3 regions of the Serratia sp. EC4 genome follow, and region 2 is predicted to be linked to each of the others. Evidence: predicted binding sites of a transcription regulator. Region 2 holds the regulator's gene; each other region holds the start of a gene.
The links. Region 2 encodes LexA, which represses DNA repair genes until DNA is damaged. Its sites were predicted from a motif close to TNCTGTATGTACATACAGNA; they were not measured.
Positions count from the first base shown of each region.

Region 1: uvrB (excinuclease ABC subunit UvrB) is a predicted target of LexA. The motif match lies at 7,603-7,622, and genes of this name have one in related genera.
Region 3: umuD (translesion error-prone DNA polymerase V autoproteolytic subunit) is a predicted target of LexA. The motif match lies at 1,671-1,690, and genes of this name have one in related genera.

Region 1 covers NZ_JBNIDE010000002.1:392,793-403,004, forward strand. Annotated here, with positions in the region: gene dmeF (CDF family Co(II)/Ni(II) efflux transporter DmeF) at 1-140, opposite strand, end outside; gene ACP39K_RS08540 (metal/formaldehyde-sensitive transcriptional repressor) at 219-494, shown strand; gene ACP39K_RS08545 (YkvA family protein) at 497-898, shown strand; gene bioA (adenosylmethionine--8-amino-7-oxononanoate transaminase) at 903-2,177, opposite strand; gene bioB (biotin synthase BioB) at 2,266-3,303, shown strand; gene bioF (8-amino-7-oxononanoate synthase) at 3,303-4,454, shown strand; gene bioC (malonyl-ACP O-methyltransferase BioC) at 4,438-5,205, shown strand; gene bioD (dethiobiotin synthase) at 5,198-5,872, shown strand; gene ACP39K_RS08575 (ATP-binding cassette domain-containing protein) at 5,901-6,623, opposite strand; gene ACP39K_RS08580 (hypothetical protein) at 7,077-7,199, shown strand; gene uvrB (excinuclease ABC subunit UvrB) at 7,731-9,743, shown strand; gene ACP39K_RS08590 (VF530 family protein) at 9,844-10,110, shown strand; gene ACP39K_RS08595 (gluconeogenesis factor YvcK family protein) at 10,117-10,212, opposite strand, start outside.
Region 2 covers NZ_JBNIDE010000008.1:148,824-159,035, forward strand. Annotated here, with positions in the region: gene ACP39K_RS19845 (tetratricopeptide repeat protein) at 1-131, shown strand, start outside; gene ACP39K_RS19850 (RNA polymerase sigma factor) at 150-695, shown strand; gene ACP39K_RS19855 (sugar O-acetyltransferase) at 726-1,298, opposite strand; gene zur (zinc uptake transcriptional repressor Zur) at 1,544-2,056, shown strand; gene ACP39K_RS19865 (CsbD family protein) at 2,158-2,367, opposite strand; gene dinF (MATE family efflux transporter DinF) at 2,682-4,019, opposite strand; gene lexA (transcriptional repressor LexA) at 4,123-4,731, opposite strand; gene ACP39K_RS19880 (diacylglycerol kinase) at 4,834-5,202, opposite strand; gene plsB (glycerol-3-phosphate 1-O-acyltransferase PlsB) at 5,351-7,816, shown strand; gene ubiA (4-hydroxybenzoate octaprenyltransferase) at 7,883-8,755, opposite strand; gene ubiC (chorismate lyase) at 8,773-9,288, opposite strand; gene ACP39K_RS19900 (MFS transporter) at 9,681-10,212, shown strand, end outside.
Region 3 covers NZ_JBNIDE010000001.1:847,976-858,187, forward strand. Annotated here, with positions in the region: gene umuC (translesion error-prone DNA polymerase V subunit UmuC) at 1-1,228, opposite strand, end outside; gene umuD (translesion error-prone DNA polymerase V autoproteolytic subunit) at 1,231-1,665, opposite strand; gene fdhD (formate dehydrogenase accessory sulfurtransferase FdhD) at 1,960-2,802, shown strand; gene ACP39K_RS03965 (bestrophin family protein) at 2,861-3,778, shown strand; gene ACP39K_RS03970 (Dyp-type peroxidase) at 3,813-4,775, shown strand; gene arsC (arsenate reductase (glutaredoxin)) at 4,808-5,233, opposite strand; gene ACP39K_RS03980 (arsenic transporter) at 5,248-6,537, opposite strand; gene ACP39K_RS03985 (metalloregulator ArsR/SmtB family transcription factor) at 6,607-6,933, opposite strand; gene ACP39K_RS03990 (YbdK family carboxylate-amine ligase) at 7,085-8,194, shown strand; gene ACP39K_RS03995 (hypothetical protein) at 8,290-8,469, shown strand; gene ACP39K_RS04000 (hypothetical protein) at 8,683-9,279, shown strand; gene ACP39K_RS04005 (DUF3307 domain-containing protein) at 9,282-10,055, shown strand; gene mgtA (magnesium-translocating P-type ATPase) at 10,104-10,212, opposite strand, start outside.

The DNA of each region.
Region 1 (10,212 bases), on a different contig from region 2:
AGCCAACCGCCGGCGATCTCGATGACCATCATACTGGCGGTGAGTATCACCGCCCATCTGGTGTTTCTTTCGGCCAATGGGTTACCATCGTCAAAAACGTGGCTGTGCTCGCGGTGCAAAGCGGGCGCGTGAGACGTCATGGTGAAGTTCCTCAGCAAAAGGTAGTGTGCTGGAATATACTATACCCCAGTATAGTAAATAACAATCGAGCGGAAATAATGAGCCATACCCTCAGAGATCAAAAGAAGCTGTTGGCGCGGGTGCGCCGCATTAAAGGGCAGGCCGAAGCGCTGGAGCGCGCGCTGGAGAGCGGCGGCGAATGTTCTGCTGTTCTGCAGCAGATCGCGGCGGTGCGCGGCGCGGTCAACGGTTTAATGGCGCAGGTGCTGGAAGGGCATGTGCGCGAACATCTGGCTGCCGCGGACGCTACGCCGCAGCAGCGTGAGCAGGACATCGAGCAATTGATGACCGTTTTACGTTCTTATATGAAGTAATCATGATTTCACTGAAAAAACGCACGCCGTGGTTCGGTTGGTTGCGCCGTTGGGCCAAAGGCATCAAACGCGATATCTACGCGCTGTGGCTGGCCGCCCGTGATAAGCGCACCCCATGGTACGCCAAGCTCATCGCGCTGCTGGTGGCCGGCTATGCGATCTCGCCAATCGATTTGATCCCGGATTTCATTCCGGTGCTGGGCTATCTGGACGATGTGATCATCGTGCCGTTGGGTATCATGCTGGCGGTGCGCCTGATCCCCAAACCGCTGATGGCCGAGCTGCGCGAGAAGGCGCAAAAGCGCGTCGATAACCCCACCGGCCGCATGGCGGCGGCGATGATCATTTTACTCTGGCTGCTGTGTCTGGGATTGCTGGCCCGCTATCTGGACCAGCATTGGTAAGGCATTAACGCGCGGCGGCGGCCACGGCGGCGGTCAGGCGGCTGAGCTGTTCCGCTTCGATGATGTAAGGCGGCATCAGGTAAATCAGTTTGCCGAATGGCCGGATCCATACCCCGCGCTCGACGAACCCGCGCTGCAGCTCGGCGACATCCACCGGTTCGCGCATCTCCACCACCCCAATCGCCCCCAGCACCCGCACGTCCGCCACCTTCGGCAGCGCCGCCAACGGCAGCAGTTCCCGCTTCAACTGGGCTTCGATGGCGCTCACCTGCGCCTGCCAGCGATTTTCCGCCAGCAGCGCCAGGCTGGCGTCCGCCACCGCACAGGCCAGCGGGTTGCCCATAAAGGTCGGCCCGTGCATAAAGCAGCCGGCCGCGCCGTTGCTGATGGTCTCCGCTACGTGGCGGGTGGTCAGGGTAGCGGACAGCGTCATGTAGCCGCCGGTCAGCGCCTTGCCCAGGCAGAGAATGTCCGGCACCACCTGCGCGTGTTCGCAGGCGAACAGCTTGCCGGTGCGGCCGAAGCCGGTGGCGATCTCATCGGCGATCAGCAGCACCTGATGGCGATCGCACAGCTCGCGCACCCGCTTGAGGTAGGTTGGGTGGTAGATGCGCATGCCGCCGGCGCCTTGCACCACCGGTTCCAGGATCACCGCCGCCACTTCACCGGCGTGCTGCTCCAGCAGCGCGGCGAACGGCGCAATGTCCTCTTCGCGCCATTCCTCATCGAAGCGGCACTGCGGCGCGGTGGCGAACAGGTGCGGCGCCAGATAGCCCTGATAGAGGCTGTGCATCGAGTTGTCCGGATCGCAGACCGACATCGCGCCGAAGGTATCGCCGTGATAGCCGTGGCGCAGCGTCAGGATGCGCTGCCGGCGCTCGCCGCGCGCCTGCCAATACTGCAGCGCCATCTTCAGCGACACTTCCACCGCCACCGAACCGGAATCCGCCAGGAACACGCACTGCAGCGCTTCCGGCGTCATCTCCACCAGCCGACGGCACAGCGAGATGGCGGCCGGATGGGTGATGCCGCCGAACATCACGTGCGACATCTTCTCCAGTTGCTGACTGGCGGCCTGATTCAGACTCGGATGGTTGTACCCGTGGATCGCCGCCCACCAGGAGGACATGCCGTCCACCAGACGCCGGCCATCCGCCAGCTGCAGCTCGACGCCGCTGGCCGACTCGATCGGGTAACAGGGCAACGGGCGGCTCATGGAGGTGTAGGGATGCCAGATATGGCGTTGGTCAAACGCCAGGTCGGAAGCGGTGATAGACATACTTGTAAACCAAATTGAATTAAGATTGGTTGACAGTATATCCACAATATTTAAACTGGCGACACTTTTTCGTTTTGGAGACGCCATGATGGCCGATCGCATTCACTGGACAGTAGGGCAAGCCCAGGCCCTGTTTGATAAACCGCTGCTTGAACTGCTGTTCGAAGCGCAAACCGTACACCGCCGGCACTTCGACCCGCGTCAGGTGCAGGTCAGCACGCTGCTGTCGATCAAAACCGGCGCTTGCCCGGAAGACTGTAAATACTGCCCGCAGAGCTCACGCTACAAGACCGGCCTGGAGTCGGAGCGACTGATGCAGGTTGAGCAGGTGCTGGAATCGGCGCGCAAAGCCAAAGCGAACGGCTCGACCCGTTTTTGCATGGGCGCGGCGTGGAAGAACCCGCACGAGCGCGATATGCCTTATTTGCAGCAGATGGTGCAGGGCGTGAAAGCGATGGGCATGGAAACCTGCATGACGCTGGGCACGCTTGACGGTACTCAGGCCGAGCGGTTGGCGGAAGCCGGATTGGATTACTACAACCATAACCTCGACACCTCGCCGGAGTTCTACGGCAACATCATCACCACCCGCAGCTACCAGGAGCGTCTGGATACGCTCGACAAGGTGCGCGACGCTGGCATCAAAGTGTGCTCCGGCGGCATCGTCGGGCTGGGTGAAACGGTGCGCGACCGCGCTGGGCTGCTGGTGCAACTGGCCAACCTGCCGAAACCGCCGGAGAGCGTGCCGATCAACATGCTGGTGAAGGTGAAAGGCACGCCGCTGGCGGATAACGACGACGTCGATCCGTTTGACTTCATCCGCACCATCGCGGTGGCGCGCATCATGATGCCATCCTCTTATGTCCGCCTTTCCGCCGGCCGTGAACAGATGAACGAACAGACGCAGGCGATGTGCTTCATGGCCGGCGCCAACTCCATCTTCTACGGTTGCAAGCTGCTGACCACGCCGAATCCGGAAGAAGATAAGGATCTGCAGCTGTTCCGCAAGCTGGGATTGAACCCGCAGCAGACCGCCACCGAACACGGCGACAACCAGCAACAGCAGGTGCTGGCCAAGCAACTGCTGAACGCCGATACCGCCGAGTTTTACAACGCGGCGCCGTGATGAGCTGGCCACAACGCATCGAGCAGGCGCTGGCGGAGCGGCGCCTCAACGCCGCCTACCGTCGGCGACAGGCCACCGAGGGCGGCAACGGCCGCCAGATCCGGCTCGACGATCGTCTCTATCTGAACTTCTCCGGTAACGACTACCTGGGGCTTAGCCAGGATGCGCGGGTGATCGCCGCCTGGCAGCAGGGCGCGCAGCGTTACGGCGTCGGCAGCGGCGGTTCGGGCCACGTCACCGGCTTTAGCGTGGCGCATCAGGCGCTGGAAGAGCAACTGGCGGCGTGGCTCGGCTATCCGCGCGCGCTGCTGTTCATCTCCGGTTACGCCGCCAACCAGGCGGTGCTGGCGGCGTTGATGCAGAAGGGCGATCGCATTTTGGCCGATCGCCTCAGCCACGCCTCGCTGCTGGAGGCGGCGGCGCAGTCGCCGGCCGAGCTGCGCCGGTTCCAGCACAATCAGCCGCAGGCTTTGGCGGATTTGCTGGCCAAACCCTGCGATGGGCAGCGGCTGGCGGTGACCGAAGGGGTGTTCAGCATGGACGGCGACGGCGCGCCATTGGCGGAACTGTACCGCTTGACCCGCGCGGCGGGCGCCTGGCTGATGGTGGACGATGCCCACGGCGTCGGCGTGCGCGGCGAGCAAGGCCGCGGCAGCTGCTGGCAGCAGGGCGTGCGCCCTGAACTGCTGGTGGCGACCTTCGGCAAGGCGTTCGGCGTCAGCGGCGCGGCGGTGCTGTGCGATGAGGCGACCGCCGAGTATCTGCTGCAGTTCGCCCGCCATCTGATTTACAGCACCGCGATGCCGCCGGCGCAGGCCTGCGCGCTGCAGGCGGCGCTGGCCTGCATTCAAGAGGGTGATGAACTGCGCGCCCGGCTGCAGGACAATATTCGCCGTTTCCGCCAGGGCGCGGCGCCGTTGGCGCTGACCCTGACGGACTCCGACACCGCCATCCAGCCGCTGCTGGTGGGTGACAATCAACGCGCGCTCGATCTGGCGACCCGCCTGCGCGAGCGGGGGCTGTGGGTGAGCGCCATCCGTCCGCCGACGGTGCCGCCGGGCGGCGCGCGGCTGCGCATTACCCTGACGGCGGCGCACCAGCCGCAGGACATCGATCGCCTGCTGGAGGTATTGCATGACGTCAGCCAATGACAGGGTGAACAAACAGGCGGTCGCCTCGGCCTTCAGCCGCGCGGCCGGCAGCTACGACGCCGCCGCCGCGCTGCAGCGTGACGTTGGCGAGCGCTTACTGGGGATGGGGAGTTCCCACCCGGGCGAACGGCTGCTGGACGCCGGCTGCGGCACCGGCTATTTCAGCCGTATGTGGCGCGAGCGCGGCAAGCAGGTGACCGCGCTCGATCTGGCGCCGGGGATGTTGGCGTTCGCCCGTCAGCAACAGGCGGCGCACCATTATCTGCTGGGCGATATCGAACAGGTGCCACTGCCCGACGCGGCGATGGACATCTGTTTCAGCAGCCTGGTAGTGCAGTGGTGCAGCGATCTGCCCGCTGCGCTGGCGGAGCTGTATCGCGTGACCCGTCCCGGCGGCGTGATCCTGTTTTCCACGCTGGCGGCGGGCTCGCTGGAGGAATTGGGGGACGCCTGGCAACAGGTGGACGGCGAACGTCACGTGAACGCCTTTTTGCCGTTGACGCAGATCCGCGCCGCCTGCGCTACCTATCGACACGAGCTGGTGACGGAATTACGCACCCTGAACTACCCGGACGTGATGACGCTGATGCGTTCGCTCAAGGGCATCGGGGCGACGCATTTGCATCAGGGGCGCGAGGGCGGCCTGATGTCGCGCGGCCGTCTCGCCGCGTTGCAGGCGGCTTACCCGTGCCGGCAGGGGCAGTTCCCGCTCAGCTATCATCTGGCTTATGGAGTGATTTATCGTGATTAAACGTTGGTTCGTGACCGGCACCGACACCGAAGTGGGGAAAACCGTCGCCAGCAGCGCCTTGCTGCAGGCCGCCAACCGGGCGGGTTACCGAAGCGCCGGCTATAAGCCGGTCGCTTCCGGCAGCGAAATGACCGCCGAGGGGCTGCGCAACGGCGACGCGCTGGCGCTGCAGGCCAACAGCGGCGTGGCGCTGGATTACGACGAAGTGAACCCTTACGTTTTTGCCGAACCGACCTCGCCGCATATCGTCAGCGCCGATGAAGGCCGGCCGATCGACGCGGCGCGGCTGTCCGACGGCCTGCGCCGGCTGGAGCAGCGCGCCGACTGGGTGCTGGTCGAGGGCGCCGGCGGGTGGTTTACTCCGCTGTCGGCGGAGTACACCTTCGCCGACTGGGTACGGCAGGAGCAACTGCCGGTGATCCTGGTGGTGGGCATCAAACTGGGGTGCATCAACCACGCGGTGCTGACGGCGCAGGCGGTGCAACAGGCGGGGCTGACGCTGGCCGGTTGGATCGCCAACGACGTGACGCCGCCGGGGCGGCGGCATCAGGAATACCTGGCCACGCTGTGCCGCATGCTGCCGGCGCCGCTGCTGGGCGAAATCCCGCACCTGCCGCAGGCCGAACGGGCGCGGTTGGGGCAGTATCTGGACATCAGCCTGCTATAAACAAACGCCCCATGAGGGGGAGTCCCCCTCATCTTCCTTCCTGTCCCGCCAGCCCGGCGCCGATCAGCGCCTCATCCAGCTGCGCCAGCGCGCCGTGCGCCACGGTGCGCCCGCTATCCAACAGGCAAAAGCGGTCCGCCACCCGGCGCACGAACGGCAGCTGATGTTCTACCAGCAAAATGGTCATGCCCAATTCATAGTTGAGCCTGCGGATCACGTTGCCGATGTCGGCGGCGATCGAGGGCGGCACGCCCGCCGTGGGTTCGTCGAGGATCAGCAGCGCCGGCTCCTGCGCCAGCGCACGACCGATCGCCAACTGGCGCTGGGCGCCTTCGCACAGATCGCCGGCGCGGCGGGTACGCATCTGGCGCAAATTGGGAAACAGGCTGTAGATCAGCGGCGGAATGCGGCGAGGGGCGCCGCGCACGGCCATCTGCGCCACCTGCAGATTCTCTTCCACGCTCAGCTGCGAGAAGAGTTGCCGCCCTTGCGGGACGTGGCTGATGCCCAGTGCCGCGCGGCGCTCCATCGGTTGCAGCAGCAGGTTTTGCGGCGGCTGATCCGCCGGCTGCCAGGTCATGCTGCCGCTCACCACCGGCAAATGCCCCATGATGCAGTTGACCAGCGTGGTCTTGCCCACGCCGTTGCGCCCGAGCAGCACGGTGCACTGGCCGCGCGGCAGCTCCAGGTTGATGTCCCACAGGGTGTGGTTTTGACCGTAGAATTGATTGACCGATCTCAGGCTCAGCATTTGGCATTCTCCTCATAGACGCTCGTTTCACTCGTTGGCGGGGGACAGCAAAGGCCGCATGCGCGGCGAATTTCCCGAGTGTGGCAATGTCTGGAACAAGATGCCGTCCGTCCAATGAGCCAGAGCAAGGTCTGCGGTGGACGGAATGACAGTCAATATGTCGTTAAAAACGACGCTTGTGACGACTTGGTGTCGTTCTTGCGCTTTTACAGGCGATAGCACCGCGAGGGGTACACGCTGCGGCTGGCAGCGCATCACGCTGCCGCACCGCATTTATACGCAGGAAGATAAAGCAACTCTCAGGCCAGTTTTACCGCCGGGTGAAAACGGGGATTGTTATCGCCTTGTTAACCGCTGGTCAGGCCTGACGCGCGCTGCCGTGACAGCCTGAAAATACGCGGGGAAGTTAACCCGGACGTTTTTTGCACTCTTGTGGTGCTCTTCGGGGAGGGCATGGTGCAAGGCATTGCGCCGCCGTCAAGCGCGATCCGCGAGAAAGGGGCCGATGCGATTTTGGCAATGGGGATTTTTAGTATTAATCGGCATAAACAAAGCGATATTTTTATGAAAAAATAACTAAAAAAGCCATTTTGGCGAGTGTAAAGGGCGAAAAGCTTTCTTTCTGTAACTCCCGCCCCGGGCGGGGCGGTGAGAGTTATCCACTATTCCTGTGGATAACCTTGTGTATTAGATTTAGAAAAACGCTGCAAAGCGAGAGCGGACGCGGGTTCTGTTCGCTTTGCCCGCATTCTCGTCTTTTTATTAAATATCTTATATATCAATAGATTAATTAAAATCAAGACGCAGGGGTATTGATCAGGTCTCTATGTATGATTTTTCGACGCGGTGCTATCAATAAGTTAATTCGCGGCAAGTTCTGGGGATAAATCTGTTATTGACAATAAAAATGTCACCCCGCTGTAACGTCACGGTGCAACGGCATTGCCGCAGTGCCGGGCGCGGCGACGAATCCGCTTGAAGCTGGTTTTATATCCAGTATCATGGGCACTGGCGCAAATCGCCGACACTTTCCATAATTAGGGGCCATGTCCGGCGCAGAGCCGGCTGGCCGCCTGAGCGCGCGCATCTCCACAGGGTAGCCGAGCAATGAGTAAACTTTTCAAACTGCATTCCGAGTTCAAACCGGCCGGCGATCAGCCGGAAGCCATCCGCAAGCTGGAAGAGGGGCTGGAAGACGGCCTGGCGCACCAGACGCTGCTGGGGGTCACCGGTTCGGGCAAGACGTTCACCATCGCCAACGTGATAGCCGATCTGAATCGGCCGACCATGGTGCTGGCGCCGAACAAGACGCTGGCGGCGCAGCTGTACGGCGAGATGAAAGCGTTTTTCCCGGAGAATGCGGTGGAGTACTTCGTCTCCTACTACGACTACTACCAGCCGGAAGCCTACGTGCCCAGCTCCGACACCTTCATTGAAAAAGACGCTTCGGTGAACGAGCACATCGAGCAGATGCGTCTTTCCGCCACCAAGGCGCTGCTGGAGCGGCGCGACGTGGTGGTGGTGGCGTCGGTGTCGGCGATCTACGGCCTGGGCGATCCGGATCTTTACCTGAAGATGATGCTGCATCTGACCCAGGGGATGATCATCGATCAGCGCTCCATTTTGCGCCGCCTGGCGGAGCTGCAGTATTCCCGCAACGATCAGGCTTTCCAGCGCGCCACTTTCCGCGTGCGCGGCGAGGTGATCGATATCTTCCCGGCGGAATCGGACGAGCTGGCGTTGCGCGTCGAGCTGTTCGACGAAGAAGTGGAGCGGTTGTCGCTGTTCGATCCGCTGACCGGCCAGATTGAACAGGTGGTGCCGCGTTTTACCATCTACCCGAAATCGCACTACGTGACGCCGCGCGAGCGGATCATGCAGGCGATGGAAGAGATCAAGGTCGATCTGGCGGACCGCCGCAAGGTGCTGCTGGCCAACAACAAGCTGCTGGAAGAGCAGCGCCTGACGCAGCGCACCCAGTTCGATCTGGAGATGATGAACGAACTGGGCTACTGCTCGGGCATCGAAAACTACTCGCGCTACCTTTCCGGGCGCGCCGAGGGCGAGCCGCCGCCGACGCTGTTCGACTACCTGCCGGCGGACGGCCTGCTGGTGGTCGACGAATCCCACGTGACCATTCCGCAGATTGGCGCGATGTTCAAGGGCGACCGCGCGCGCAAGGAAACGCTGGTGGAGTACGGCTTTCGTCTGCCGTCGGCGCTGGACAACCGCCCCTTGCGCTTCGAGGAGTTCGAGGCGTTGGCGCCGCAGACCATCTATGTTTCCGCCACGCCGGGCAAATATGAGCTGGAGAAATCCGGCGGCGATCTGATCGATCAGGTGGTGCGGCCGACCGGGTTGCTGGATCCGATCGTGGAAGTGCGGCCGGTCGCCACCCAGGTGGACGATCTGCTCTCCGAGATCCGCAAGCGCGCGGCGATCAACGAGCGCGTGCTGGTGACCACCCTGACCAAACGCATGGCGGAAGACCTGACCGAATACCTGGAAGAGCATGGCGAGCGCGTGCGCTACCTGCACTCGGATATCGATACCGTGGAACGGGTCGAAATCATTCGTGACCTGCGTCTGGGCGAGTTCGACGTGCTGGTGGGCATCAACCTGTTGCGTGAGGGGCTCGACATGCCTGAGGTGTCGCTGGTGGCGATTCTGGACGCCGACAAGGAAGGCTTCCTGCGTTCCGAACGTTCGCTGATCCAGACCATCGGCCGCGCGGCGCGTAACCTGAACGGCAAGGCGATCCTGTATGGCGATCGCATCACCGATTCGATGGCCAAGGCGATCGGTGAAACCGAGCGGCGCCGCGCCAAGCAGCAGGCCTATAACGAAGCCAACGGCATCGTGCCGCAGGGGCTGAACAAGAAGATCGGCGACATTCTGCAGATCGGTCAGCCGGTCAACCGCGCCAAGGGTAAAGGCAGGAGCAAGGCAGTGGACGGCGGCGCTCAGCTCCAGAACCTCACGCCGAAAGCGCTGGATCAGAAAATCCGCGATCTGGAAGCGCAGATGTACACCCACGCGCAAAACCTGGAGTTCGAGCAGGCGGCTGCGCTGCGCGACGAGATCCACCAGCTGCGCGAGCAGTTCATCGCGATTTCCTGACCGTTGGACGGCGCCCGCGCCGTGGGCGTCAAAATTCCTTGTCGGCCGCGCCAAAGCTGTTATGGTGTGCGGCCCGATTTGACCACGAAGAGTACCGAACATGAGCCAACACCAGTCTAAAGACCCGCTGCACGGCGTGACGCTGGAGCAACTGCTGAATAAACTGGTGGATCACTACGGTTGGTCCGAACTGGGCGCGCGCATTCGCATCAACTGCTTCCGCAGCGATCCGAGCATCAAGTCCAGCCTGAAGTTTTTGCGTCGCACGCCCTGGGCGCGCAAAGAGGTGGAAGATCTGTATATCGATATGGTCAGCCATCCCGCCCCGGCCAGCGATAATCCCTGGCTGCGCGGGCGAGACGGTTAAATTCGGTCAGCGGCGGGCGGCCAGCTCCACCAGCGCGTGATCCAGCGCCTGGCGCAGCAGTTGGCGATCGTGGCGGTAGGGGATGTCGCTCGCTTCCAGCGG
Region 2 (10,212 bases):
AAGCCTATATGCTGAAAGGGCGGCCCGACCTGGCGCGCCAACAGCTGCAGGTGATCCAGTCGCTGTGCGGCACCGGGTGCGAGGAGTACCGTGATTTGGCGGCAGCCATCGACCGCCACCCGGAATCTTGATCCGACGCGCCTGCGGAGGTGACTATCAGCGGCGATGCGATACGCGATGAACTCGGCCACTATCTCTCCCGCCTGTGGCGCTATGCGCTGGTGCTTTCGCACCGGCGGGATATCGCCGACGATCTGGTGCAGGCGACCTGCGTGCGTGCGCTGGAGCGCGCCGCGCAATTCACCCCCGGTTCTCACCTGGATCGCTGGTTGTTTTCCATCCTGCACTCCATCTGGCTCAATGAAGTTCGCGCCCAGCATCTTCGCCAAGGGCAAGGCTGCATGGCGGCGGAAGAGCTTGGCGATGCGGACAACGGTGAACAGCCAGTCTGGCTCAATGAAGTGATGCGGCGCGTAAGCCGGCTGCCGGCGGCCCAGCGCAACGCGCTGTTTTTGGTGGATGTCGAAGGGCTGTCCTACCGGGAAGCGGCGAAAGTGCTGGCGGTGCCAATCGGCACCGTCATGAGCCGCCTTGCGGCCGCACGTCAGGCCTTGGCCGATGACCGCCAGTTGCCAAACGACGATTCGCACCATAAGAAGACCCCTCCTCCCCCCTTGCCCCGCACTCGCCGATAAACCGCTGGCCGCCGATTCGTATTCAGCGCCCTATTCCAACGCGCGGATAACCCGGCACGGCTGCCCCAGCGCCAACACATTGGCCGGAATGTCGCCGGTGACGATGCTGCCCGCGCCGATAGTCGTGCCATCGCCGATGGTCACTCCCGGCAGGATCACCACGTTGCCGCCGATCCACACGTTGCTGCCGATGGACACCGGCTGCGCCGAGGTGCGGAAAGGAAAAGCCGGATCGCCGGTAAAGCGTTCACCGGCCTTCAGCGGATGACTCGGCGTGTAGATTTGCACGTTGGGGCCGATCAGCGTGTTGTCGCCGATGGTGATGGTGTTGCAATCGAGGAACACCGCATTGACGTTGATAAAACAGTTTTTGCCGATGCGGACATGCTGCCCGTAGTCGCACCAGAATGGCGTTTCGATCCAGCTCGCCTCACCCCAGCTGCCGAACAGCTCGCCGAGCAGGCGATTTTTCTCGTCCGCCTGATGCGAATCCAGCGCCTCCAGGCTTTTGGTCAACGCCCTGGCTCGATGGTACAGGGCGATCAGTTCTTCATCGCGGCTGTTGTACTCCAGGCCGCTTAACAGCTTCTCTCTTTCCGTCATCACACAAGGCTCCTGCTTATCACGCGGATGAAGCGCGTTATACCGCTCTCGCCCGCTGCTCTCCAGCGCTAAAATCGGCAACGTTGATTTGCCGTCCGGCGGAGGGGAAAAGTTGTGATGCATCTCTCTTTTAGCGCGCTCAGCGCGCCTTTCTCTGCGCTATCCTCAGGGGAAAAGGGGGCAACTCTCGGCGATTCGCCGTAATCATGGTAAAATCGGCTTTTTTACGTACCGGGATATTTGCGATGAACTCAACCACCCAGGAAAAGCTGCTGGCGCAGGCGGAACGCCTCTGCCAGCAACGCAATGTGCGATTGACGCCGCAACGGCTGGAAGTGCTGCGTCTGATGACTCAGCAACCCGGTGCAATCAGCGCTTACGACCTGCTCGATCTGCTACGCGTCGCCGAACCGCAGGCCAAGCCGCCGACGGTCTACCGCGCGCTGGATTTTCTGCTGGAGCAAGGATTTATCCATAGGGTGGAGTCCGCCAACAGCTACGTGCTGTGCCACCACTTCGAACAGCCGATGCATACGTCCGCGCTGTTTATCTGCGACCGCTGCGGCCAGGTGACCGAACGCACCACCGAAGGCGTAGAGGAAACGCTGCAGAAGCTGGCTCAGGAGGCCGGATTTGCGCTGCGGCACAGCGTAGTGGAAGCGCACGGTCTGTGCGCCGGCTGCGTGGAAGTTGAAGCTTGCGACAGCAAGCATGACTGCGCCGAACACGATCACAGCATCGCCATCAAGAAGAAGTAAGACAAAATCAGGTACCTCCCTGTACCTGCGGCCGGAGCGCCAGAGGATGGAGCGACGCCGGCCTGCGCTGTGCAAGCCGCCTTCAATGGCGGCCTTGCAGATTACCAGCGGTGTTTGGTGTGATCTTCCCAGGCTTTCACCTCTTTTTCGGCCGCCTCTTTCTGGTAACCGTAGCGCTCCTGGATTTTGCCGACCAGCTGTTCGCGTTTCCCTTCGATGACCGTCAGATCGTCATCGGTCAGCTTGCCCCATTTCTCTTTCACTTTGCCTTTCAGCTGCTTCCAGTTACCGTCGGCTTGATCTTTATTCATAGTCTCTCCGTTAACCTGTGGTGAATCAGTGATCCCTGTCGCCGGCCGGGGTTAACCAGAAAATTTTCTGGCTGATGCTCCCTTCACCTTAAGAAGCAACGCTCCCCTTCATTTACCAGCCACATGATTCATTCTAGTTAAACATGGAAATAAAAAAGCCAATTTGCAGAATAAAAAACCATTAAAAAACAAAATAAAAACAAAAAACGCCAACAAACAACGAGCTAACGCGAACGGATCTGGACTAAAAACATGTAAGCAAACATGAACAAAACATAAGATAAATTAATAAATAACCCAACAAAGCGTTCGACCTAGCGTGCAGCAAACCAACTGCCGCGCACCTGATGACGGTGCCAAATCCAGCCCAACGCCAGGCCGCGCAGCGCCAGAAACACCGCCAGCGCCAGCCAGAGCCCGTGGTTGCCTAACAGCGGCACGCTGAACAGCGCCAGACCGTATCCCGCAGCGGCCACCGCCATGCTGTTACGCATCTCGGCGCCGCGCGTGGCGCCGATAAACATGCCGTCCAGCAAATAGCACCATACCCCGACCAGCGGCAGAATGACCTGCCAGGGCAAATAATGTGCGGCCAACGCACGCAGTTCCGGCAAAGAGGTCAATGCCGCCACGATCTGCTGGCCGGTAACGGCATACGCCAGGCCGAAGGCCAACGCGACCAGCCCTGCCTGCCTGCAGGCCGCGTGCCACACCTTGCGCAGTTGGCTGTCGTCCCGGGCGCCGTAGGCGTGGCCCGAATGAGCCTCCACCGCATAAGCAAAACCGTCGAGCGCATAGGCGGTGAACGTCAGCAGATTCATCAATACCGCATTGACCGCCACCACCTCGCTTCCCAGGCGAGCGCCGAAAATGGTCAACGACGCAAAGCACAGTTGCAGCAACAGTGAACGCAGCATGATGTCGCGGTTGAGCGCCAGCAGGCGACGCAGATCGCCACGCCAGGCCTGGCGCAGCATCTGCAGGGTAATACCGCGCAGGCGCATCACCCGCCACGCCAACCACAGGCCGAGCAGCAGCGTAGCGTATTCGGCGATGGCGGTTGCCGCCGCCGCCCCCCGCACGTTCCAGCCCAGGCCCATCACCAGCCAGATATCCAGCACGATGTTCAGCAGGTTGCCGACGATCAGCAGGATCACCGGCGCCCGCACGTACTGCACGCCGAGCAGCCAGCCCAGCAGCACCAGATTGGCCAGCGCCGCCGGGGCGCTTAACCAGCGGATCTCAAGAAAACGCCGCGCCTGTTCCAGCACCTCGCCATCGCCACCGACGATCCGCAGCGCCAGTTCGATCAGCGGATAACGCAGCAGGACGATCGCCGCGCCGCCCAACAGCGCCAGCAGCAGCGGTTGCATAAAGGCGCGCGCCAGCGCTTGCGGGTTCTGTGCCCCCAGCGCTTGCGCCGCGAGGCCGGTGGTGCTCATGCGCAGGAATAACAGCAGCATGAAGAGGAAGCTGGTCGCCACCGCGCCGATCGCCACGCCCCCCAGGTAGATCGGGCTGTCGAGGTGGCCGATCACCGCGGTGTCCACCAGCCCGAGCAGCGGCACGGTAATATTGGAGAAGATCATCGGCAGGGCGAGGCGCCACAGGGCTTTATCGGTGTCGCTGGTGAAGGCGGAAATCAGGCGCATGATGGGATGTTCCTGTGACTGAGTGACAAAGGGCGAAGTCAGAAACAAAAACGCCCCAAAACAGGGGCGATTGATACAGGGAGCGGCGGTGATGGGCCGGCGATTAAATCCAGTCGCCGTTGCGGATCACGCCGACCGCCAGCCCTTCGATAGTGAAATTCTGCTGACGCAGATCGACCACTATCGGTTGGAATTCGTTGTTCTCCGGCAGCAGTTCAACCACGTTGCCGTGCTTTTTCAAGCGCTTGACCGTCACTTCGTCTTCGATCCGCGCCACCACGACCTGGCCGTTGCGCACGTCTTGCGTTTTGTGCACCGCCAGCAGATCGCCGTCCAGAATGCCGATGTCGCGCATTGACATGCCGTTCACCCGCAGCAGGAAATCGGCGCTCGGTTTAAACAGGGAAGGATCCACCTGGTAGTGCCCTTCGATGTGCTGCTGCGCCAGCAGCGGCTCGCCGGCGGCGACGCGGCCGATCAGCGGCAGCCCTTCTTCTTCTTCCATCAGCAGACGGATACCGCGTGAGGCACCGGAGACGATTTCGATCACGCCTTTGCGTGCCAGCGCCTTCAGGTGTTCTTCGGCGGCGTTAGGCGAACGGAACCCCAGACGCATCGCGATCTCGGCACGCGTTGGCGGCATGCCCGTTTGCGAAATGTGCTCGCGAATCAGATCGTAGACCTCTTGCTGTCTGGTAGTTAGTGCTTTCATTCCGCCCCCTGTTTGTTTATACAGTCTTGCTGTGAGTATATACAGGTAAGCGCGGATTGGGAACCGAAGAATAAATAAAAATCAGTCAGTAGGCGCTTTTCGTCAGCCGAAATGCTGCCATAGGACCGTGCCCCAAACGAACAGCGCCAGTGCGATCGCCAGCGACACCGCCGCCGATCCCATGTCCTTGGCCCGCCCGGACAGCTCGTGATGTTCGCTGCCGATGCGATCCACCACCGCCTCGATCGCGCTGTTCAGGATCTCGACGATCATCACCAGCGCTACCGATCCGATCAATAAAATGCGCGCTATCGCACCCACATCCAGCCAGACAGCCAGTATGATAGCCAGAAGGGTGACCACCAGTTCCTGGCGGAAAGCCGCTTCGTGCTGCCAGGCGGCGGATAGCCCTTTATAGGAATAGCCGGCGGCCTTGATGATGCGGGTCAGTCCGGTTGCTTGGTTTGCCATGTTTTCGTGCCTTTCTCAGAGGTCGGTCATAATAAAAAGAGTCTAGAACAGTCCGCGCTGACGGCTCTCGGTTTTCGAACACCACAGATCTGCTACCCGGTTTCTGGTATGCTTGCGGCGCATTGCTAACAAGAGGCTTCACGTTGTTATGTCAGGTTGGCGTAAAATTTATTATAAAATATTGAATTTACCACTTAAATTGTTGGTAAGAAGTAAGGTCATCCCTTCAGATCCGGTTACCGAGCTAGGGTTGGATCCCTCACGGCCGATTTTGTATGTTTTACCTTACAATTCCAAGGCGGATTTGCTGACGCTGCGCACCCAGTGCCTGGCGCAGGATCTGCCTGATCCGCTCAACTCGCTGGAGATCGACGGCACCGTGCTGCCGAGCTACGTGTTCATTCACGACGGCCCGCGCGTGTTCCGCTACTACACCCCGAAAGAAGAGTCGGTAAAGCTGTTCCACGACTATCTGGATCTGCATCGCAGCAACCCGGATCTCGACATTCAGATGCTGCCGGTTTCGGTGATGTTTGGCCGTTCGCCGGGCCGCGAAGGCCACGGCACGCCGCACCTGCGTCTGTTGAACGGCGTGCAGAAGTTCTTCGCCGTGCTGTGGCTCGGCCGCGACAGCTTCGTGCGTTTCTCCAACACCGTGTCGCTGCGCCGCATGGCTACCGAACACGGCACGGATAAAACCATCGCGCAGAAACTGGCGCGCGTGGCGCGCATGCACTTCTCGCGCCAGCGCCTGGCCGCGGTGGGCCCAAGCCTGCCGGCCCGTCAGGATCTGTTCAACAAGCTGTTGGCGTCCAAAGCGATCGAAAAAGCGGTCGAGGACGAAGCGCGCAGCAAGAAGATCTCGCACGAGAAGGCCCAGCAGAACGCCATCGCGTTGATGGAAGAGATCGCCGCCGACTTCTCCTACGAAACCGTGCGTCTGTCCGATCGCGTGCTGAGCTGGACCTGGAACCGGTTGTATCAGGGCATCAACGTCACCAACGCCGAGCGCGTGCGCCAGCTGGCGCAGGACGGCCACGAGATCGTCTACGTGCCCTGCCACCGCAGCCACATGGACTATCTGCTGCTGTCCTACGTGCTGTATCACCAGGGCCTGGTGCCGCCGCACATCGCCGCGGGCATCAACCTCAACTTCTGGCCGGCCGGCCCGATCTTCCGTCGCCTGGGCGCGTTCTTCATCCGCCGCACCTTCAAGGGCAACAAGCTGTACTCGACGGTGTTCCGCGAATACCTCGGCGAGCTGTTCACCCGCGGTTACTCGGTGGAATACTTCGTGGAAGGCGGCCGTTCCCGCACCGGGCGCCTGCTGGAGCCGAAGACCGGCACCCTGTCGATGACCATTCAGGCGATGCTGCGCGGCGGCACCCGTCCGATCACGCTGGTGCCGATTTACATCGGTTACGAGCACGTGATGGAAGTGGGTACCTACGCCAAAGAGCTGCGCGGCGCCACCAAGGAAAAAGAGAGCCTGCCGCAGATGCTGCGCGGCCTGCGCAAGCTGCGCAACCTGGGTCAGGGTTACGTCAACTTCGGCGAACCGCTGCCGTTGACAGCTTACCTCAACCAGAACGTGCCGCAGTGGCGCGAGTCGATCGATCCGATCGAAGCTCAGCGTCCAAGCTGGCTGACGCCGACGGTCAACGATCTGGCCGGCCAGATCATGGTGCGCATCAACAATGCCGCCGCGGCCAATGCCATGAACCTGTGTTCCACCGCGCTGCTGGCCTCGCGTCAGCGTTCGCTGACCCGCGAACAGCTGGTCGAACAGCTCGAGTGCTACCTGCAGCTGATGCGCAACGCGCCTTACGCGCATGACGTCACCGTACCGACGCAAACGCCGGACGAGCTGCTGGATCACGCGCTGAACATGAACAAGTTCGAGGTGGAAAAGGACAACATCGGCGACATCATCATTCTGCCGCGCGAGCAGGCGGTGCTGATGACCTATTACCGCAACAACATCCACCACCTGCTGGTGTTGCCGTCGCTGATCGCCAGCATCGTGATGCATCACCGCCGGGTATCGCGCGCCGAGCTGCTGCGCCAGATCGGCATGATCTACCCGATGCTGAAAGCCGAGCTGTTCCTGCATAACGACAAGGAACAGCTGCCGGAAGTGCTGCGGCCGATGATCGACGAGCTGATCCGTCAACAGCTGATCTGCGACAAAGGCGACGATCTGGTGCTCAACCCGGCGCGCATTCGCCCGCTGCAGCTGCTGGCCGCCGGGGTGCGCGAAACCCTGCAACGCTACGCCATCACCATGTCGATCCTCAGCGCCAACCCGAGCATCAACCGCGGCGCGCTGGAAAAAGAGAGCCGCATCATGGCGCAGCGTCTGTCGGTGCTGCACGGCATCAACGCGCCGGAGTTCTTCGACAAGGCGGTGTTCTCCACCCTGGTGGCGACGCTGCGTGAAGAAGGTTACATCAACGACAGCGGCGATGCGATCCGCGAGCACACCCTCGAGGTGTACAGCATGCTGAGCGATCTGATCACGCCGGAAATCAAGCTGACCATCGAAAGCGTCAACATGCCGGAAGAGACTAACGCTCTGCCGCAAACCGATGCGGAAGAAGAGAAAGACGAGTGATTTCGCCCGGCGCGAAAACACAAAAGGCACCCCTTGGGGTGCCTTTTTTCTTGCTGCAGGAAACCGTTACGCCGGCAGATAGCTCAGCGCGATGCCGATAAACACCACCAGCCCGACATAGTTGTTCTGCAGGAAGGCCTTGAAGCAGGCTTCGCGCTCGCGCCCGGCGATCTGCTTCTGCTGGTGAATGAACAGCGCGCCCGCCAGCAACAGCGACCAGTAAAACGCGCCGCCGAGCTGCGCCAGATAACCAACCCACGCCAGCAGCAACAACGTCGCGAACTGCAACAGCCCGACGATCAGCTTGTCATAACGCCCGAACAGGATGGCGGTGGACTTGATGCCGACTTTCAGATCATCGTCGCGATCGACCATCGCATACAGCGTGTCATAGGCTACCGTCCAGCAGATGTTCGCCAGCAGCAGCAGCCAGCAGCTGAGCGGCAACGATTCGCTGACCGCCGCATAGCCCATCGGAATGCCCCAGCCGAACGCGGCGCCCAGCACGAACTGCGGCAGGTTGGTCACCCGCTTCATAAACGGATACACCCAGGCCAGCGCCAGCGCCGCCAGCGACAGCCAGATGGTCATCGCATTCAGCGTCAACACCAGGCAGAACGAAATCAGCACCAGCACCACGAACAGCACTTTGGCCTCTTTCGCGCTCACCCGGCCGCTCGGCATCGGCCGCCCGGCGGTGCGCTTTACGTAGCCGTCCACCGCGCGATCGGCGTAGTCATTCACCACGCAGCCGGCGGCGCGCATCAGGAACACGCCGAGCACGAACACCACCAGAATCGACAGCGGCGGCACGCCTTTCCCGGCCAGCCACAGCGCCCACAGCGTCGGCCACAACAGCAACAGCGTGCCGATCGGTTTATCAATGCGCATCAAATGGCTGTAAGCCCGCCATTTACTTTGAGTCACGCTTCCCTCCAACGTCTTGTTCTCCTCTCTTATGCAGGAACCGCTGAATACAGCGGTGAAGCCGGTAAAAACAGTTCGGTCAGCAGCAGCGGCTTGCCCGCCAGCCGCAGCCGTGAACGACGCGCCCACAGCGCGTCCTGTCGGCCGATATGGATATAGTCGCGGGTCAGATCGCCGCTGCTGAACAAATAGCGCCCCAGCGGCAGCGTGCCCAGATCCACCAGCGCCTGGTCGGGGCCGGTCAGCGTATGTTCCGGGATCACCGTGCGCCCCAGCAGCCAGGGCTGGCCGTCGCCCAGCAGCACCACTTCGCGCAGCCAGTAGCGCGGGCTGTCGGGCAGGTGGTTCGCCTCGTCGCCCAGCACCTCGCGCGTGACGAAGCATTCGCGCTGCGGTTCAACGCGCACCTGGGCGCAATGGCGTTCAAATCGGCGGGTCATGGAGCCTAACTCCATCAGCCAGTCGCTGACGGCGGCGGGCGCCGGAGGATCCTGTTCGGATAACCACTCCAGCGGCGGCAGGATGGAATCCCTGATGCCAGACATTGCTTTACTCCTCGCCTGAACCGCAGCCGGTACGGCGCGCCAGACGATACAAACTGTTAACAGACCCCCATTGTAGCGCAGAAATGCGAAAGCGGCAGGCTGATTCGTGGCGAAAACGGCAGGTCTGTCGACCGGAAAAACCGGGGTTCTGTCATCTTTTTGCCATCCGCATTCTCTATCTTCATTTCCCGGCGTGCTGACGATTCTGTGATCGCCCGCAAAGTTTCAGCTTCCTCGCGTTGTGTTATCTACGCGCGTAGATACCCTGATACGGCAGCGTTGAATCGCCATGCGTCCGACATGATTTGTCGGCACACCTTTGTTGCCGGCACCAGGGAAACCATCTTTAACCGCGCCCCTCCAGGCGTAGAACAAAAGAGGATAGCACTGCCATGAGCGAAACAACGCTTGCCCCTTCACAGACCGCCGACGCCGCGCTGGCGGCCGATGAACGTCTGACAACCAAAGAGGGGCGCAGCCAATTTTGGCGCGCCACCTTCTCCTGCTGGCTCGGCACCGCCATGGAATACGTCGACTTCGCGCTGTACGGCCTGGCGGCCGGCATGGTGTTCGGCGACGTGTTCTTCCCCGAAGCCACGCCGCTGGTGGCGCTGCTGGCCAGTTTCGCCACCTACTCCGTCGGCTTCGTCGCGCGGCCGATCGGCGCGCTGGTGTTCGGCTGGATCGGCGACCGCAAAGGCCGCCGCGTGGTGCTGATCACCACCGTGGCGCTGATGGGCCTCTCCACCACATTGATCGGTCTGATCCCGTCCTATGCGCAAATCGGCGTCTGGGCGCCCGCCTGCCTGGTGATCCTGCGCTTCGCGCAGGGGTTCGGCGCCGGTGCGGAGCTGTCCGGCGGGGCGGTGATGCTGGCGGAATACGCGCCGGCCAAGCGGCGCGGGCTGGTCGCGTCGATCATCG
Region 3 (10,212 bases), on a different contig from region 2:
TGTAGGCCGGCGACAGCATGTCGCGCTTCATTTGCCACGGCTTGACGATCCCCTGCCCGGCGAACCATACGCGCCCGCGCCCTTCCTGATTCAGGCGATCGAGAGTCGCCATCAGCCGTTCGCTGTTGCGGCGCGGCGGGCAGTCGTCGAACAGGTCGATCTGCGCCATGGCGGCGGCGCTGAAATCCCCCAGCACCACGCCGCCCTTCAGGTAACGTCGCCCCTCCTGCCAGATGCTCTCCAGCGCGCGCACCGCCATGGCGATGATGTCGCGGCTGTCGTTGCTCGGGGTTTGCAGCCGGGCGGTGCCCATATTGCTGTAATACCCTTCGCCCGCCGAATGCGGGCTGGTTTTGATAAACACCGAGACGTTGCGGCAGTAGCGCTTTTCCTGCCGCAGCTTTTCGGCGGCGCGTTCGGCGTAGCTGCAAATCGCCTCGCGCATGTGCGGATAATGCGTCAACCGCTGGCCGAACGAACGGGAACAGATGATCTGCTCTTTCGCCGCCGCCTCATCTTCCCACTGCAGGCATGACTCGCCGCGCAGCTCGCGTATCGTGCGTTCCAGCACTACGCTGAAGGTTTTACGCGCCAGCCGGGTATCGCAGTCCGCCAGCTGTAGCGCGGTGTGAATACCCATCGCCTGCAGCTGGCGAGTCAGGCGGCGCCCCACGCCCCACACCTCTTCCACCGGAAGCAACGCCAGCAATTTACGCTGGCGCACCGGATCGGATAAATCCACCACGCCGCCGGTGCCGCGCCATTTCTTGGCGGCGAAGTTGGCCAGCTTGGCCAGCGTTTTGCTCGGCGCAATGCCGACCCCGACCGTCAAATGCAGCTCGCGCCGGATGCGATCGCGCACCCGCTGGCCGAACGGCTCCAGCGCCTCGCAGTGGGCCACGCCGTCCAGCCGCAGAAAGGCTTCGTCCAGCGAATAAATCTCCACCGCCGGCGCCATCTCCTCCAGCGTGTCCATCACCCGGCGGGACATATCGGCGTACAGCGCGTAGTTGGAGGAGAACACCGCAACGTTGCGACGGCGCATCTCCGCTTTGATTTTGAAATAAGGCGCGCCCATCGGCACGCCCAACGCCTTCGCCTCGGCGCTGCGGGCGATCACGCAGCCGTCGTTGTTGGACAGCACAATCACCGGTCGCCCCCGCAGGTCGGGCCGAAAGATGGTCTCGCAGGAAGCATAGAAACTGTTGACGTCTACCAGGGCGAACATGGCTACCGCGCCGCGTAGACGATAAAGGTCACCACGCCGAAAATCTCCAGCTGCGCTTCGTCGTCGAACACGATCGGCGCGTAGGCGGGGTTCATCGGCAACAGCCGCACATCGGGGTGGCGCTGCAGTTTTTTGACGGTGAATTCGCCGTCCACCGCGGCGATCACGATATTGCCGTGCTCCGGCGTCAGGGCGCTGTCGACAATCAGCAAATCGCCATCCCGGATATTGCCGTCGATCATCGATTCGCCGCTGGCGCGCACGAAATAGGTGGCGTTGGGGTGCCGCACCAGCAGCCTGCCGATATCCAGCCGCCCTTCGACGTAGTCCTGCGCCGGGGAAGGAAAACCGCAGGCCACGCGATCGGCAAACAGCGGTAACGTTAGGGGCTCACCTGGTGAAAAAGCATACAACCTTGAATTGCTCAGCATAATCATAACCAAACTGTATATTTATACAGTAAAGCATAAACAAAACGCGAACGCGTGCAACCCCCTATCCCCCTGCGGATCGCGCTTTGTCGCGTAATATAATAATTTTCTGAGCGATTTTTTTTTACGCCTGCTAAGTGTTTCACTGCCCCTTGCACACACGTTATCCACCAAAACTGTGGATAACCTGCAGGGCGTGATTCCCTACGCGAGCGGGATCAGAATCCTGTATAATCCCCACACCTGCTAATAAGAATTCATCCTCGTCGGCGCCTCGTCACCGACGGTCACGAGAACGTTATGAACAAGCACCTACTCCTCGCAGAAACCGACGATATCAAACAGGAATGCCTGTCGCGCCACGCGGTCTGGCAGCGCAACGATCTGGCACAGGCGCATCAGGATTGGCTGGCGGAAGAAGTGCCGGTCGCCCTGGTGTACAACGGCATTTCCCACGTGGTGATGATGGCGACGCCGAAAGATCTGGCGGCCTTCGCCATCGGTTTTTCGCTGTCCGAAGGCATCATCGCCTCCCCCGACGACATCTACGACATCCGCCAGCAACCGGCCTGCAACGGCATTGAAGTGCATGTGGAACTCTCGAGCCGCCGCTTTATGCAGCTGAAAGAGAAGCGCCGCAGCCTGGCCGGCCGCACCGGCTGCGGCGTCTGCGGGGTGGAACAGCTGCAGGAGGTTGCTCAGCCCATCGCGCCGCTGCCTTTCACGCAACGTTTCGATTTGGCGCTGCTCGACCGGGCGTTGGCGCAGCTGCAGGACGTGCAAACGGTGGGGAAACTGACCGGCTGCACCCACGCGGCGGCCTGGATCCAGCCGGACGGCGCGCTCAGCGGCGGATGTGAAGACGTCGGCCGCCACGTGGCGCTCGACAAGCTGCTGGGCTACCGCAGCCAACAGGCGTGGCTGCAGGGTGCGGCGCTCGTGTCGAGCCGCGCCAGCTATGAAATGGTGCAAAAATCCGCCATGTGCGGCGTCGAGATCCTGTTCGCCGTTTCCGCCGCCACCCGCCTGGCGGTGGAGGTGGCCGAGCGCAGCAACCTGACGCTGGTGGGCTTCAGCAAGCCGGGGCGCGCCACCGTCTATACGCACCCGCAGCGGCTCTGGCAATCGACAACGGCGGCCTAACGCCGCCGGATAAGAATCGACTATTCTCAATAGCAGGACACCAGGAAGCATCCACGTCATGATAATTCGCCCGCACCAGAACTGGTTTTTTCGCCTGTTCGCCTGGCACGGTTCCGTGCTGTCAAAGATCACCTTTCGTCTGTCGCTGAACGTGCTGATGTCGATAGTGGCGGTGATCAGCTACCAATGGTACGAACAGCTCGGCGTGCATTTAACCATCGCGCCGTTCAGCCTGCTGGGCATCGCCATCGCGATTTTTCTCGGCTTTCGCAATAATGCCGGCTACAGCCGCTTTGTCGAAGCGCGCAACCTGTGGGGCTCGTTGCTGATTACCGAGCGATCCCTGCTGCGACAGATCAAAAGCCTGCTGCCGGACGAACCGGCGGTGCAGCAAAAGGTCGCCAAGCTGCTGATCGCCTTCAGCTGGAGCCTGAAGCATCAACTGCGCGCCACCGATCCCACCGCCGATCTGTACCACAATCTCAGCAGCAAAGAGCTGGCCGAGGTGATCGCCAGCCCGATGCCGACCAACCGCATCCTGCTGATGCTGGGCCAGGAGATCGGCAAGCTGCGCCGACAGGGGCTGCTGAGCGACATCACTTTCGAGCTGCTCGACAACAAGCTGAGCGAACTGTCCCACGCCCTCGGCGGCTGCGAACGGCTCGCCAGCACGCCGGTGCCGTTCGCCTATACCCTGATCCTGCAGCGCACCGTTTACCTGTTCTGCAGCCTGTTGCCTTTTGCCCTGGTGACCGACCTGCATTACATGACACCGTTTGTTTCGGTGTTCATTTCCTATACCTTCTTATCCTGGGACTCACTGGCCGAAGAGCTGGAGGATCCGTTTGGCGTGTCGGCCAACCATCTGCCGTTAAACGCCATCTGCAACACCATCGAGCGCAACCTGCTGGAAATGAATGACCAAAGCCCGCTGCCACCGCCGATGAAACCCGACGAGCACTTTAATTTGATCTGATCTATTTCACCCGAACACACTGGAGCCGAATGCAATGAATGCAAATACCCCCCTGCCGCAAGCCGTATTCACGCCGGTGACGCGCCATGCCATCTTTATCGTCGCCACCCTGTCGCCCGTTCCCGCCCATCTGGCGGCGGTGCGCGCCTGGTGCGGCGACATCGCCGCCGTGGTGCGTTCGGTCGGCAAACGCGCGCCGGCGGGCAACCTCACCTGCGTCTGCGGCTTCGGCTCCGAGGCCTGGGATACGCTGTTCGGCGCGCCGCGCCCTCGCCAGCTGCATCCGTTCAGCCCGATCGGCAGCGGGGAACGCGTCGCCGTCGCCACGCCTGGCGACATCCTGCTGCATATCCGCGCCGATGAAATGGATCTGTGTTTTGAACTGGCCTCTCAGTTGACCGCCAAGCTCGGCGACGCCGTGACGGTGATCGAGGAGGTGCACGGCTTCCGTTACTTCGATCAGCGCGCCATGATCGGCTTCGTCGACGGCACGGAGAACCCGGAAGGGCACGAAGCCTTCGACTACACGGTGATCGGCGACGAAGACGCGGCGTTCAGCGGCGGCAGCTATGTGCTGGTGCAGAAATACCTGCACGACATGCAGGGCTGGAATTCGCTCAGCGTGGAAACGCAGGAGAAGATCATCGGCCGCCATAAGCAGTCCAACATCGAGCTGGATGAAGCGGTCAAACCGTCGTCGTCGCACAGTTCGCTGACCACCATCACCGACGAGCAAGGCAACGAGGTGAAAATTCTGCGCGACAACATGCCGTTCGGCCGCCCCGGCCTGCGCGAGTTCGGCACCTACTTTATCGGCTATGCGCGCTCCCCGCAGCCGATCGAGCAGATGCTGGAAAACATGTTTATCGGCCGCCCGGCCGGCAACTACGATCGGCTGCTCGATTTTAGCCGCGCGGTGACCGGCACCCTGTTCTTCGTGCCTTCCGCCCCGCTGCTGGAAGCGCTGGCCGATCGCAGCGGCGCCGAACTGCACTGATTGGCCGAAATGCGGGGCCGCAGCGATCAGCCTTAGGTGATCCTGCGGCCCTGCGCGTCGATCACCGGCTCGCCGTCTTCTTTGCTGAAGGCGCCGCGCTGCGGATCCGGCACAATCTCCAACACCGCCTCCGACGGACGGCATAGGCGCGTGCCAAGCGGCGTCACCACGATGGGGCGATTGATCAGGATCGGCTGTTGCACCATGACGTCGATCAGTTGTTCGTCGCTCCAGGCGCTGTCGTCCAGCTGCAGCTCGGCGTAAGGCTCGACGTTTTTTCGCAACAACGCGCGCGGCGGCATGTTCATGTCGGCCAGCAACGCAATCAACCGTTCGCGGCTGGGAGGCGTTTCCAGATACAGAATCACCTCCGGCTCAACGCCGCTGTTGCGGATCAGCGCCAACGTATTGCGCGACGTGCCGCAGGCCGGGTTGTGATAAATCTTGATACTGCTCATGACGGTTTCTCCGGTTAGGATAAAACGGACAGCCGCAGCGCCAGCGCTGCCAGGGTGACGAACAGAATTGGCAGCGTCATCACCAGTCCTGCGCGGAAATAATAGCCCCAGGTAATGACGATGTTTTTCCTTGCCAACACATGCAGCCACAGCAACGTGGCCAGGCTGCCGATCGGGGTGATTTTAGGGCCGAGATCGCTGCCGATGACGTTAGCGTAAATCATCGCCTGCCTGATGACGCCTTCCGCGCCGCTGCCGTCGATCGACAGCGCCCCCACCAGCACCGTCGGCATGTTATTCATGACGGAAGAGAGAAACGCACTCAGGAAGCCGGTGCCGAGCGTCGCCGCCCACAGCCCCTGCCGCGCCAGCGCATCCAGCACGCCGGACAGCAGATCGGTCAAGCCGGCATTGCGCAGCCCATAGACCACCAGATACATGCCCAGCGAGAAAATCACGATCTGCCAGGGCGCCCCGCGCAGCAATTTACCGGTATCGATCGCCCGCCCGCGTTTCGCAACCGCCAGCAGCACCAGCGCGCCGCTGGCGGCGACCAAACTCACCGGCACGCCGAGCGGTTCCAGGGCGAAAAAGCCAATCAGCAACAGCGCCAATACCGCCCAACCGGCTCGAAACGTCGCGCGATCGCGAATCGCTTCCCGCGGCGCCGGTAAACGCGTCAGCGCATAGCCCGGCGGAATATCCTTGCGGAAGAACAGATGCAACATCACCAGCGTCGCCGCCACGGCGACGAGGTTGACCGGCACCATCACCGCCGCATACTCCGTAAAGCCCAAGTGAAAGAAATCCGCCGAAACGATATTCACCAGGTTGGACACCACCAGCGGCAGGCTGGCGGTATCGGCGATAAAGCCCGCCGCCATGACGAAAGCCAGCACCGCAGCAGGACGAAAACCGAGCGCCGACAGCATGGCGATCACGATCGGCGTGAGGATTAACGCGGCGCCATCATTGGCGAACAGCGCCGCCACAGCCGCGCCCAACAGGAGCATATAGGTAAACAGCCAGCGGCCCCTGCCGTTGCCCCAGCGCGCGACGTGCAAGGCGGCCCAGGCGAAAAAGCCGCTTTCATCCAGCAACAGGCTGATGATGATGACGGCGATAAAGGTCGCAGTCGCATTCCAGACTATCTGCCATACCACGGGGATGTCGCCGACGTGCACCACGCCGCTCAATAATGCCAATCCCGCCCCGATCGACGCACTCCAGCCAATACCCAGCCCTTTCGGTTGCCAGATGACCAAGATCAACGTCAGAATAAAGATCGCCCCTGCCACTATCATTGCTGCCCTTCCGCCCTTTTAAGTTTACATATTCGATTTTTCATATGTGTTTGCGTAAATTTTTTACCGTTACGGACAACCTTTCGCCACGCGTTGCGCTAACTCCGACATCTGTTCTGGCCGGCACTGATAAGCCTGCTCAATAATCGCCGCCGCCCAGGCCGGCATATGCGGCGACAGGCGATAATGTATCCATTTGCCATCGCGCCGATCGAGCAGCAGCCCGCTTTCACGCAGCATCGCCAGATGCCTTGAAATCTTGGGTTGCGGCAGCGCCAGTGCGCCCGACAGCTCGCACACGCACAGTTCACCGGCGTGGCGCAACAGCAGCACCAAGGTCAGGCGCGTCTCGTCAGACAGGTTTTTAAACAGCTTCAGCGGCGTCAATGACGGCATGTCACACTCCCGTTAACCTTTCTCTTCATCACAGCTCGCTCGTGAAGATACCAGCTTCACATTCGAAAAAACAAATATAAAATGCAAAACGTTGCCCTCCTCACCGAGACATATACTTATCTTTATGCCGTTCTTGCAGGAAGGAGGTACCATGCCGCTCACATTCAAACGTTCGGAAAGGCTCTCCATCGGCACCGAAATAGAGTTACAGCTGGTCGATGCCGAGCACTACGATCTTACGGATCGAGCCGATCGGGTGGTCAGCGCGGTCGGCGACCGCCGGCGCGTCAAGCATGAGCTCACCAAATCGATGGTGGAGCTGAACAGCTCGGTGCACCGCGATCTCGATGAGCTGCACACCGAGCTGCGCGCCCTGACCCATACCGTCCGGCGCTGCGCGCAGCGCCTGGGCTGTGACGTCTGCGGCGGTGGCCGTCACCTGAGCAACGACTGGCGCAAGCAGGTCATCAGCGACAACGCGCGCTACAGGCAGTTGGCCAGCCGTTTTGGCTATCTCTCCAAGCTGGCCTGCGTGTTCGGCCAACACATTCACCTCGGCGTTAACGACGGGGACGAGGCGATGTACCTGTGCCATGCGCTGACGCCCTACTTTCCGCAGCTGATCGCGCTCAGCGCCTCGTCGCCGCTGTATCAGGGCGTCGACACGCGCTTTGCCAGTTCCCGCTTCAGCGCTCAGAACTCCTTCCCCAACTACGGATGCCTGGAACACATCTACAGCTGGCATGAATTCAACGCCTACTACGAACGGTTGAATGCCGCCGGCGTGATTGAAAGCGTCAAGGATATTTACTGGGATGCGCGGCCAAAACCGGAGCTGGGCACGGTGGAGATCCGCATCTGCGATACGCCGCTGCGCCTCACCCACGCCGTGCTGCTGGTCGGTTACTGCCGCCTGCTGGCCGATTTTCTGTTGCAGCGCCGTTCGCCGATCGCGCCGGAATACGATGCCTTCACCAATTACAACAAGATCAACGCCTATCGCAGCGGCTTTGCCGCCGAATACGTCGATCCCGCGACGCTGCGCCGCAGCAGCCTGACCGCCCACATCCTGCACACTCTCGAAGCGCTGAGCGGTTTTGCCGAGCGACGGGAGGATCGTGCCCTGCTGCAGGCCGTCGAGCGCCATGTCCGCCAGGGCATCAGCGATTCGGAGCATATCCGCCAGATGTTGCACAACGGCCTGCCGCAAGCTCAGGTGATCAAGCGCCTGTGCGATGAGCTGTTGCAACCGGCAAGTTAAGTTTCGGCTATCGATTCCATACGCCAAAGCCGCTGTTCATTATGTGCTCTTTCGCTACAATCGTGAGCACTGACATTCACCGTATCGAGGACACCATGTACAACTTCTCCCGCTATCAGGCAAAAGAACTGGCGCTGGCTTACATGAGCGGCAAAAAACACGATCTGTCGCCGCAGGAATTTTTGCAGCAGCTGAAAAGCAGCGAGCGATCGTTTGAGCATCTGCTGAAACACGGCAGCGAAATGCCGCGTGACGTGCTGGTTAAAAGCTTCTGAACAGCCGGTTGCCGGCCATTTTCCCTCTACGCCGCCGGTGGCGAGCCTGACAGGCCCGCGCATTCCCGGCCGTTCATTCCCCGTTCCTCATCCTGCCTCATTTCGTCCCCACAGGCGAAAACCCCATAAATTCGCACTCATAGGCGAATTATTGACATATTCGTATCCAGGTGCGAATTTATAGTTATCTCTCCACAAACAATGGAACGCGCCATGCCGACGCCAATCAGCGTAATCAGCGGCGATCTGGTGGATTCCCGCCGATCAGACACCGTCAACTACCTCAATGGGCTGCATAACCTGCTCGATCGACTGCGGCGTGACGGGCGGCTGCATCAGGTGGAAATCTTTCGCGGCGATGCCTTCCAGGCGCAGGCCGCCCCGGAGGACGGGCTGTTGCTGGCGGTGTACATTCGCCTCGCGCTGCGAGCGATGGGCGCCGCGCACTGGGATGCGCGCATCGCCGTCGGGCTGGGCAGCCAACGGCCCGACGCCGCCGGTTACGGCAGCGCCTTTATCAACTCCGGCAGCGCGCTGGACGCCATGGCAAAAAATTGCCGGCTGGCTCTGAAAACCGACAACGATCGGACAAACGCCATTGTCAGCGATCTGCTGCCGATGTTAGATCATGTGATTGGCCGCCTGTCACAGGCCGAAGCGCGCATCGTTCAGGCGAGAATGTTCGCCGACAGCGGCGCCGCCGTGGCGGACCAGCTGCAAAAAGCCGCCTCCACGGTCTCCGCCGCGCTGAAACGCGCGGCCTACGAGGAAATCATGCGGTTTATTCACGCCATTAACAGGATCGTCTGACCATGGATCTGACCTATGCGCCTTTGCTGGCCTGGCTGTTGCTCGTCCATCTGCTGGCGGATTTTCCGCTGCAGCCGCTGAGTTGGGTGGAAGATAAAATTCGGCATCGCGCGCGTTCGCGTTTTCTGGTGTTGCACGCGTTGCTGCACGGGGTGCTGGCCGCCTGGGCGGTGGCCGGTTTCGGCCTGCTGCATGGCGGGCTTTCTTCACTGCAGGTGCTGGCCAGCCTGCTGGCCATCGCCGTCAGCCACTACCTGATCGATTTGCTGAAAGTCACCGCGATGAACCGCCTGAGCCCGGCCCGCAGTTTCCTGCTCGATCAGGGATTGCATCTGGCGGTGATCGCCTTGCTGTGGCTGGGGCTAACGCCGAACGCCGGTGAACTGCTCGCCGCGCTGGGGCGGCAGCTGGGGCGTTGGCAAACCGGGCTGGTGCTGGTGGCCTACAGCCTGATTTATCTGCCGATGAGCCTGCTGATCGGGCAACTGCTGGCGCACTGGACGCCGCAAATGCCGCCTTCGGCCAAGGCCGACAACGACTCGCTGCTGCGCGCGGGCAAACAGATTGGCTATCTGGAGAGAACGCTGATCCTGACCTTTGTGCTGCTGGGGCAAATCCCGGCGATCGGCTTTTTGCTGGCGGCCAAATCTATCTTCCGTTTCGGCGATCTGCGCCAGAGCGATGATAAGATGCGTACCGAGTATGTGCTGCTCGGCACGTTGTTTTCCTTCACGCTGACCATCATGCTCGGCCTGCTGGTCAACAAACTGCTGTAGCGGTGCAGGGGCGAAGAATTTCGCCCCTGGAGTGAACGCCGAGGCGGCTTACAGCCACTCGCCGAAGCGGCGGATATAGAAACGCTTCATCAACTGGGCGACCACGCAGTAGCTGACCAGCGTAGCGGCCAACCACGGGAAGTATTCCCACGGCAGC